DNA from 2 places in the Pseudobacillus badius genome. Region 2 is predicted to be linked to the other one. Evidence: riboswitches for the same ligand, from Rfam matches in the RefSeq annotation. Region 2 holds a riboswitch; the other holds the start of a gene.
What was found. Region 2 has a riboswitch for S-adenosylmethionine ahead of B1A98_RS14120 (class I SAM-dependent methyltransferase). Riboswitches for the same ligand answer to the same signal wherever they lie in the genome.
Positions count from the first base shown of each region.

Region 1: it holds a riboswitch for S-adenosylmethionine, as region 2 does, so the genes downstream of both, metK (methionine adenosyltransferase) here and B1A98_RS14120 (class I SAM-dependent methyltransferase) in region 2, are expected to answer to the same signal.

Region 1 covers NZ_MWMM01000008.1:15,058-19,724, forward strand. The annotation lists gene pckA (phosphoenolpyruvate carboxykinase (ATP)) at 1-1,404, opposite strand, end outside; SAM riboswitch class I at 1,642-1,799, shown strand; gene metK (methionine adenosyltransferase) at 1,945-3,144, shown strand; gene B1A98_RS13365 (gamma carbonic anhydrase) at 3,171-3,695, opposite strand; gene B1A98_RS13370 (alpha/beta hydrolase) at 3,833-4,642, shown strand.
Region 2 covers NZ_MWMM01000009.1:29,074-33,740, reverse strand. The annotation lists gene B1A98_RS14125 (AAC(3) family N-acetyltransferase) at 7-828, shown strand; gene B1A98_RS14120 (class I SAM-dependent methyltransferase) at 797-1,336, opposite strand; SAM riboswitch class I at 1,416-1,522, opposite strand; gene B1A98_RS14115 (pyridoxal phosphate-dependent aminotransferase) at 1,617-2,813, opposite strand; gene B1A98_RS14110 (carbon-nitrogen family hydrolase) at 2,910-3,695, shown strand; gene metA (homoserine O-acetyltransferase MetA) at 3,780-4,667, opposite strand, start outside.

The sequences.
Region 1 (4,667 bases), on a different contig from region 2:
GCCGAATGTTTTAGTTGTATAAGTTTCAACATTATTTAATTCGCCTTCAAGAGCTGCTTGCACCATAGCCCGTGTATAAGCCAGCTTCATGCGGGAACCGACACCGTATTCGCCGCCAGTCCAGCCTGTGTTCACAAGGAAAACTTGAACGTTGTGCTCATCGATTTTCTTGCCGAGCATTTCCGCATAGCGTGTAGCCTCAAGCGGAAGGAATGGCGAGCCGAAGCAAGTAGAGAAGGTTGCTTGCGGAGATGTCACTCCACGCTCTGTACCAGCAAGTTTAGATGTGTAACCGCTCAAGAAATGGTACATTGCTTGCTCTTTCGTTAATTTGCTGATTGGAGGCAAGATGCCGAACGCATCAGCTGTTAAGAAAATAATTGTATTTGGATGGCCGGCTACGCTTGGGTCAACAATGTTGTCAATAGCTTGCAGCGGGTAAGCGGCGCGCGTATTTTCTGTTAAGCGGTTGTCGTTGTAATTCGGAATACGGGAATTTTCATCCAGTACAACATTTTCAAGAACGGAACCGAAACGGATCGCATCAAAAATTTGCGGTTCTTTTTCACGGGAAAGGCCAATCGTTTTTGCATAGCAGCCGCCTTCAATGTTGAATACCCCGTTAGCAGACCAGCCATGCTCGTCATCCCCGATTAAACGGCGGTTTGGATCTGCGCTTAATGTTGTTTTTCCTGTGCCGGAAAGTCCGAAGAATAAAGCAACATCGCCTTCATAGCCTACATTGGCTGAGCAATGCATAGATAGAATGTCGTTTTCAGGAAGCAAGAAGTTCATGACAGAGAAAATAGATTTTTTCATTTCTCCTGCATATTCCGTTCCGCCGATCAAAACGATGCGGCGCTCAAAAGAAATGATGATAAATGCTTCTGATCTCGTTCCATCTACTGCAGGGTCTGCTTTAAAGTTCGGAGCAGAAACAATCGTAAAGCCGGCTTGATGGCTTTTTAATTCTTCCTCCGATGGGCGGATGAACAGCTGATGGGCAAACAGGTTATGCCAAGCATATTCGTTGATGACTTGGATCGGTAGGCGGTGAGCCGGGTCCGCTCCTGCAAATCCCTTGAAAACAAATAATTCTTCTCTTTCCTTTAAATAATTGATCACTTTCGTGTATAATTGATCAAACACCTCAGCAGAAATCGGTTCATTCACTGTGCCCCAATCAATTTTATCTTTTACTGATGGCTCCTCAACGATAAATTTATCTTTAGGAGAACGTCCAGTGTATTTGCCTGTTTCGGCACGAACCGCTCCAGAAGCAGTTAACACGCCTTCTTTGCGATTCAGTACTTTTTCTACGAGCAACGGTACAGATGGCTGCATTGTTACGTTGCCACCTTTTAAAAGTTCCAGAATTTCGCTTGAAACGCTTGCAGTCTTCATAAATTAATAACCATCCTTTATCTGAATTTAAGTAGTTGTTCTCTCAGTATTTGCTCAAAAATTAGTATAACACATTACGTTTAATAGTCTATACTATTCACTTATTTTTTTTGTGACATTTTTTATTTAATCTTGTCCGATTTTCTATAAAAAGAAACTGAAAAAACAAGGAATTTTTTACGCTAAAGCAGTTGACATTACTGATTGGATTTCGTATTATGTAACCTTGAACGGATACTCTTATCCTGAGCTGGCGGAGGGGACAGGCCCGATGAAGCCCGGCAACCTGCTTGATTGACTGTCAGTTATCCTGACTGTCAGTACTTATGAATATAAGTGGTATTCAAGACAAAGGTGCTAACCTGCAGCAAGGGCAAAACCTTGAACGATAAGAGTGAAAGGCCTATGTTGATAAGACCAACCTTTCCTCTCTTTATTTCAGGAGGGGTTTTTTTATTTTAAAAGGATAAACTTAGGGGAAATGAGTACCGTACCATTAACGATCGGCAGTCAGTTGATCATTTTTAAGGAGGAAGTTTCATGACTAACAATCGTCGTCTCTTTACTTCAGAGTCAGTCACTGAAGGGCATCCGGATAAGATTTGCGATCAAATTTCCGATGCAATCCTGGATGAAATCTTATCAAAAGATCCAAATGCACGTGTAGCAGCAGAAACATCTGTTACCACTGGGCTTGTGCTCGTAGCGGGGGAGATTACAACCTCTTCTTATGTCGATATTAATAAAATTGTTCGGGAAACCATCAGAGAGATTGGCTACACGCGTGCCAAGTATGGCTTTGATGCGGATACTTGCGGCGTGCTGACATCTATCGATGAACAGTCCCCGGATATTGCGGCAGGAGTAGACGTTGCGCTTGAAGCACGTGAAGGCCAGATGAGCGATGAAGAAATCGAAGCGATCGGTGCGGGAGACCAAGGGTTAATGTTTGGTTTTGCTTGTAATGAAACAGCAGAATTAATGCCGCTGCCAATTTCCCTAGCTCATAAATTATCCCGTCAGCTGACAAAGGTGAGAAAAGAAGAAACACTTTCTTATTTGCGTCCGGACGGAAAAACACAAGTGACAGTTGAATATGATGAAAACGACAAGCCGGTAAGAATCGATACAATTGTTATTTCCACACAGCATCATCCAGAAGTGACGCTTGAGCAAATTCAAAGCGATTTGCGCCAACATGTCATTGATCCGGTTGTTCCTGCTGAATTAATTGATGAAAATACAAAATTCTTTATTAATCCGACAGGCCGCTTTGTGATTGGCGGACCTCAGGGAGATGCTGGGTTAACCGGCCGCAAGATTATCGTTGATACGTATGGCGGTTATGCACGTCACGGCGGCGGTGCCTTCTCCGGTAAAGATCCGACAAAAGTAGACCGTTCAGCAGCCTATGCCGCTCGTTATGTAGCGAAAAATATTGTAGCTGCCGGTCTTGCTGATAAATGTGAAGTTCAGCTTGCTTATGCAATCGGTGTGGCTCAGCCTGTTTCGATTGCGATTGATGCGTTTGGCACGGGCAAGGTTTCTGAAGAAGCGCTTGTTGAACTTGTGCGCAGCAACTTTGATTTGCGTCCGGCAGGCATTATCAATATGCTTGACCTTCGCCGTCCAATCTACAAACAAACAGCAGCGTACGGACACTTCGGCCGTGTGGATGTCGACCTTCCTTGGGAAAGAACAGACAAGGCTGAAATTCTGAAAAGCCAGGCGGCAAATTAATCAAAAGAAAAAATCCTGGGGACTGCTTAGCCCTCAGGATTTTTTTGTATGCTTTTGTAATATTGGCCTTTTTCAACGTATTCTCTAACGATGCGTTCCATGTCTTTTTTGTCCTCCTCATTCACTGGACGGATCACTTTCGCCGGCCGTCCAAAGGCGACAGAATGAGGGGGAATGACTTTTCCTTGAGGAACAAGGCTGCCGGCTCCAATAAAAGCTCCTTCCCCAATTTCTGCATTGTCAAGAATAATGGAGCCCATGCCGATCAGCGCTTGCTTTCGAATTTTACAGCTATGAAGAATCACTTGGTGGCCGATTGTTACTTCATCTTCAATGATAAGCGGGTTGTTTGGGCTTTGGTGAAGCACAGAATTGTCTTGAATGCTTACTTTGCTGCCAATCACTGTCGGAGCGACATCTCCACGTATCGAAGTGTTGAACCAAATATTGGTTTCTTCGCCGATTGTCACGTCGCCGGTAATGGTTACATAATCAGCTATGTAGGCAGATTCAGCAATCTCAGGTGTTTTGTTATTGTAAGGATAGATCATCTTTTTCTCTCCTTCTTTCATGTTCCCGCAAAGGAAAACAGAATTGGATTTGCTTATTATTTTATCTAAAACGATTTGGTTTGTATAATAGAAGGTAAAAAAGTATAGGACTATAAAAAGCCGGAGGAAGATGCGTGATGTGGAAATGGGAAACAGAACAACAGCCGAAAGGTGTTATCATGATGATTCATGGAGCAATGGAGCACCATGGCCGTTACGGTTGGCTGATTGAAATGTGGCGCAGAAACGGCTTTCATGTGGTTATGGGCGATTTACCTGGCCAGGGCATGACATCGAGAGCACAAAGAGGGCACATTTCATCTTTTAATGAGTACATCGACGAAGTAAAGGACTGGATACAGGCGGCTTATCAGTTTGATCTGCCTTTGTTTATATTGGGACACAGCATGGGAGGGCTAGTTGCTATTCGCCTGTTGCAGGAAATGGAAGTAGAAACCGCGGGCGTTATTTTATCCTCTCCTTGTCTGGGAATGATTCATACACCACCAAAAATTATGGATATTCTATCACATGGATTAAATTCGCTTTCCCCTTCAGTAAAGTTTTCTTCTGGCCTGACTGTTGACATGGCGACAAGAAATGAAGAGGTGCGGCAAGCTGATAAGGAAGATGCACTCTATGTTAATAAAGTGTCCGTTCGATGGTACCGCGAGCTGCTGCAGGCAATAAAGACCGCGGATTTAAAAGCGGGAGAGGTGCCGGATGTTCCGCTTCTTATCATGCAAGCCGGCCATGATCTGATTGTTGACAAAAAAACCGTCAGAAAATGGTTTCACCGGCTTGATTTGTCGGAAATGCATTACAAGGAATGGCCGGGCTTGTATCATGAAATATTTAATGAACCGGAGAGGGAAGAGGTTTTTCACTATGCAAAAGGGTTTGTGGAGAACCGTCTCCGTTTATTAGGATACGTGATTGAAGAATGAGGCGGCAATACGCCTGTCCCCCTTC
Region 2 (4,667 bases):
GAAACAATGGAAGACCATACTTCAATCCAGAAGGCTCAATCAGCAATCACAGCAGAGACCTTAATGAAAGACCTTCAGTCCCTTGGAGTGAGACAAGGAGATGTTCTTATCGTGCATTCTTCTCTGCGTTCCATCGGCTGGGTGGCTGGCGGCGAAAACACTGTGATCCAAGCACTTATGGAATCCGTTTCCAGCAGCGGAACCATTGTCATGCCGGCACAAACCAGCGATAACACAGATCCAAAATACTGGAAAAATCCGCCGGTACCAGAAGAGTGGTGGCCGAGTATTCGTTACTTCATGCCTGCCTATTTGCCGGATATCACCTCTACGTTAGGGATGGGACGGATCGCTGAAGCCTTTCGGACGTTTCCTGATGTCAAGCGAAGCGGCCACCCCTCTTGTTCGTTTACAGCATGGGGAAAGCATGCTTCTTTCATCACTGACCATCATTCAGTGGACTTTGCCTTTGGAGAACAGTCACCGCTTGCCCGATTATATGAGCTTGATGCGGCCGCTTTATTTATCGGCACGGACTACAGCTCATGTACCGCTATGCACCTTGGTGAATACCGGGCAAACGATGGCCGCAAAGCTTTTAAGCAAGGCTCAGCAATGATGGAAAACGGAGAACGGGTCTGGCGAGTTTATTGGGAGCTTGAAGAAACATCCGAGCGGTTTAATGAAATCGGCCAAGCCTTCGAACAAGAAATCCCGGTTGCGACAGGCTCTCTCGCCCAGTCTGCTTGCAAGCTGATTCCTATTCGTCCGCTTGTTGATTTCACCGCCCGTTACTTCAACAGCCTTTCAAAGCAACAAAGCGATTAACTGCTGCTGGAAAGGGAGCCTCTTCTTCCAGCTCCGCCCATCCTTGCTCTATCGCCTCTAAAAAAGAATGAACGGCGATCTGCTGAACAAAGATGGCTTCAAAACCAATTTCCCGCAAAAGATCCCAATAATCTGGCAGGCTGCCTATATACTTTGCGTCCGCCGATTGCTGCAGTGCAGAAGGCTCAGCCAAATCAATCACCAGGCGACCGCCCGGATTCAACAAATGAAAGCTCTGTCGCAGCCATTCTTCTCCATTCTCTAAGAAATGGATGCCCAACTGGGAGGCTGCCACATCAAATCCGGATTTCACAGAGTTGAAAACAGCGGAAGAAGCCATAACAATCCTGGCTTTATTCGCATGTATGATAGCGGGAGGCAAAGAGTCTCCAATCCATAATACATTCTCCTCCTGCTTGATATTTGCTGTTTGCAGAAAACTGCCGGATGAAATCGTCCATCCTAACACTTGGTCACTCGCTACTCCTTTTCGATCTGTTACCGCCATATGTCGTTCCTCCTTTTTTTAATAATCCAAACAAAAGAAAAACCTCTTCAGATAAGAAGAGGTTTTCAAATAATCCGCTCTCTTATCTGCCAGCTTTCGCTGCAAGAATTAGCACCGTGCCCCCATATACGGGGGTCGGTTGCCGGGCTTCATTGGGCTTGTCCCTCCACCTGCTCTTGATAAGATATTCATTGTTATTTAATTCATTCAGCTATTGTTAAGCCAACTAGTTGGCACTTTAAATAAATTCATTTTTCAGTTCATTCGAATTATTGCACGATTACACTCGGCTGTCAACCTGCTTTTTAAAAATATTCAGCTGGGCAATACGGCGAACAGCTTCTTGTATTTGTTCTTCAGATGCGACCAGGCCGGCACGGACATACCCCTCGCCGCGCTCGCCAAAACCAATTCCCGGTGCAAAAGCTACGCCTGCCTTTTCGAGAAGCAGCTCGCTAAACTGCTGAGATGTATACCCTTTCGGCACTTTCAGCCAGGCAAAAAAAGAGCCCTCCGGTGCGGTGACTTCCCAGCCAATTTCTTGTAAACGGCTGATGAGCAAGTTGCGGCGCGCCTCATACATCGCCTGCTGCTGATGCACCTGCTCCTGCGGACCAAGCAAAGCAGCTGCGGCTGCTTCTTGAATGCCCCCGTACAAACTGCAATGCAAATGTTCCTGCATTAACTCCAAGGCAGCAATCACGCTCGGATTGCCAACTGCAAATCCGATTCTCCAGCCTGCCATATTATATGTCTTTGACATAGTATAAATTTCAATGCCGTGCTCCTTCGCCCCATTGGCTTGAAGATAACTAATCGGTCTTTTCCCATCGAACCCAATAGCTCCGTAAGCAAAGTCATGAACAATACAAATCCCGTGTTCATCAGCAAATTGAATCGTCTTTTCAAAAAAAGCGGAATCTGCCATTGCTCCTGTCGGGTTATTTGGATAATTGATAAACAGGAGCTTTGCTTTTTCAGCTACCTCTTTTGGAATCTTTTCATAGCGAGGCAAAAAACCGTTTTCTGCTTCAAGCGGCAGCATGTGCATATCAGCGCCGGCAAGAGCGATGCCGGACCAATAGTCGGGATATCCCGGGTCGGGCACGAGCGCTATATCCCCCGGATTCAGCAAGCATTGCGGCAACTCGACTAATCCAGCTTTGCCGCCGATAATAAGGGCTATTTCTTTTTCCGGGTCTGCTTCAACGCCATACTCCCTTTTATAAAAATCAGCACAAGCCTTTTTCACATGGCTAAAGCCTTGGAAAGGCGGATATTTGTCATTAGCGGGATTGTCAGCTGCTGCCTTCAATGCCTCCTTGATATGGGAGAATGCTGGCTGGTCAGGACTCCCCTGTGCCAAATTGATTATGTCCTGTCCCTTGTCAGAGGCCTCCTTAATCTGTTGGCCCAATTTAGCGAAGAATTGCTCCGGCAAGGCCTGAAGCCGATTAGCTGTTTCAAAAGTCTTCATTCACGCAGCCCTCGCTTTCAAATTATAGTTAATAATGGTATAACGAAAGGGAGAGAAAGTAAAGTAAGAATTTTCGGAAAGGAAAGTGGGGTTGAAATGAAATTAAAAACTGCAGTTATCCAAATGGATATCGCCTTTGGCGATCCAGAGGAAAATTACAAGCGAGCAGAAAAATGGCTGCAAAAAGCATCTGATCAAGGCTGCCAGCTGGCGGTGCTGCCTGAACTGTGGACAACTGGCTATGATTTAACGAGGCTTGATGAGATCGCGGATAAGGAAGCAGCCAAGACAGTGCAATTCTTATCGGCACAAGCTAAAAAACATCGCATGCACTTAATTGGCGGCTCCGTAGCCAATGAAACACAAGAGGGTGTGGAAAATACACTAATTGTTATTAATAAAGAGGGAGAACTGCTGAAAAAATACAGCAAACTGCACCTGTTCCGGTTAATGGAAGAAGAGAAGTTTTTAAAAGCGGGAAAAGATGACGGCTTATTTATGCTTGAAAACGAACAGATGGCCGCTTTTATTTGCTATGACATCCGCTTTCCTGAATGGCTAAGAAAACACGTACTGGCAGGGGCGAACGTCTTATTTATCCCTGCTGAATGGCCGCTTGCCCGCAAGGACCATTGGCGGACATTGCTGATTGCCAGAGCCATAGAGAACCAAAGCTATGTTGTAGGCTGCAACCGCAGCGGTGAAGACCCTAAAAATAAATTCGCCGGCCATTCCATTATCGTTGATCCATGGGGAGAAGTGGTTGCCGAAGCAGGAGAAGAAGAGGAAATGCTCATAGCTGAAATGGATCTTTCGCAAGTAGCGGAGATAAGAAAACGCATCCCCATCTTCGAAGACCGCCGCCCGGCATTTTATGAGTGAACAGGAAGAAACCCGGGAAATTTCCCGGGTTTTCATCTAACGGCAGCCGAACTGCCTGAATAACAAGGACGGTTACTCTCCTGTTTAATCCCACTCATACGGTGTTTCCTGGTAAACATAATAGTTTAGCCAGTTGGAAAACAATAAGTGGGCATGCGAACGCCACTTGTTTATTGGCTTTTTTGTCGGATTATTGTCCGGGAAATAGTTTTTTGGCATGTCGATATCGAGCCCCTTCGCTAAATCCCGTGCATATTCTTCGGAAAGTGTATGCGCCTCGTACTCCAGATGTCCAGTAATCATAATATGGCGCTCATCTTTTGACATGATAATAAATGCGCCTGCTTCCTCGGAGTAAGCTAAAAGCTGCAAATCGTTATGGTCTTTAATCTTTTCTATCTCAACATCTGTGTAGCGAGAATGGGGCGCATAGAAAAGATCATCAAATCCGCGCATCAGCTTCACCGTAGGTTCATTCACTGTATGACTGAACACACCGGAACATTTCTTGGGCAATTCAAATTTGCCGATACCGAAATAATGATAAAGCGCTGCTTGGGCCCCCCAGCAAATGTGGAGAAGAGAAGTAACATTTGTCTTGGCCCAATCCATTATCTCTGTTAATTCTTCCCAGTAACTGACTTCTTCAAATTCCATCAATTCGATAGGCGCTCCAGTAATAATCATGCCGTCAATGCGCCTGCCCTTGACTTCCTCGAATGTTGTATAAAATTGCTGCAAGTGGGATTTGCTGACATTCCTTGATTCATATGTAGCTGTATACAAAAAAGATACGTTTACTTGAAGTGGTGTGTTGCCGAGCAGCCGCAGAAGCTGGGCTTCTGTTTTCTCTTTTTCCGGCATTAGGTTCAGAATTAAAATATTTAACGGACGGATATCCTGGCGGCGTGCCCGATCCACGTCCATCACGAAAATATTCTCTTTCTCCAGAATCTCACGTGCCGGCAATTG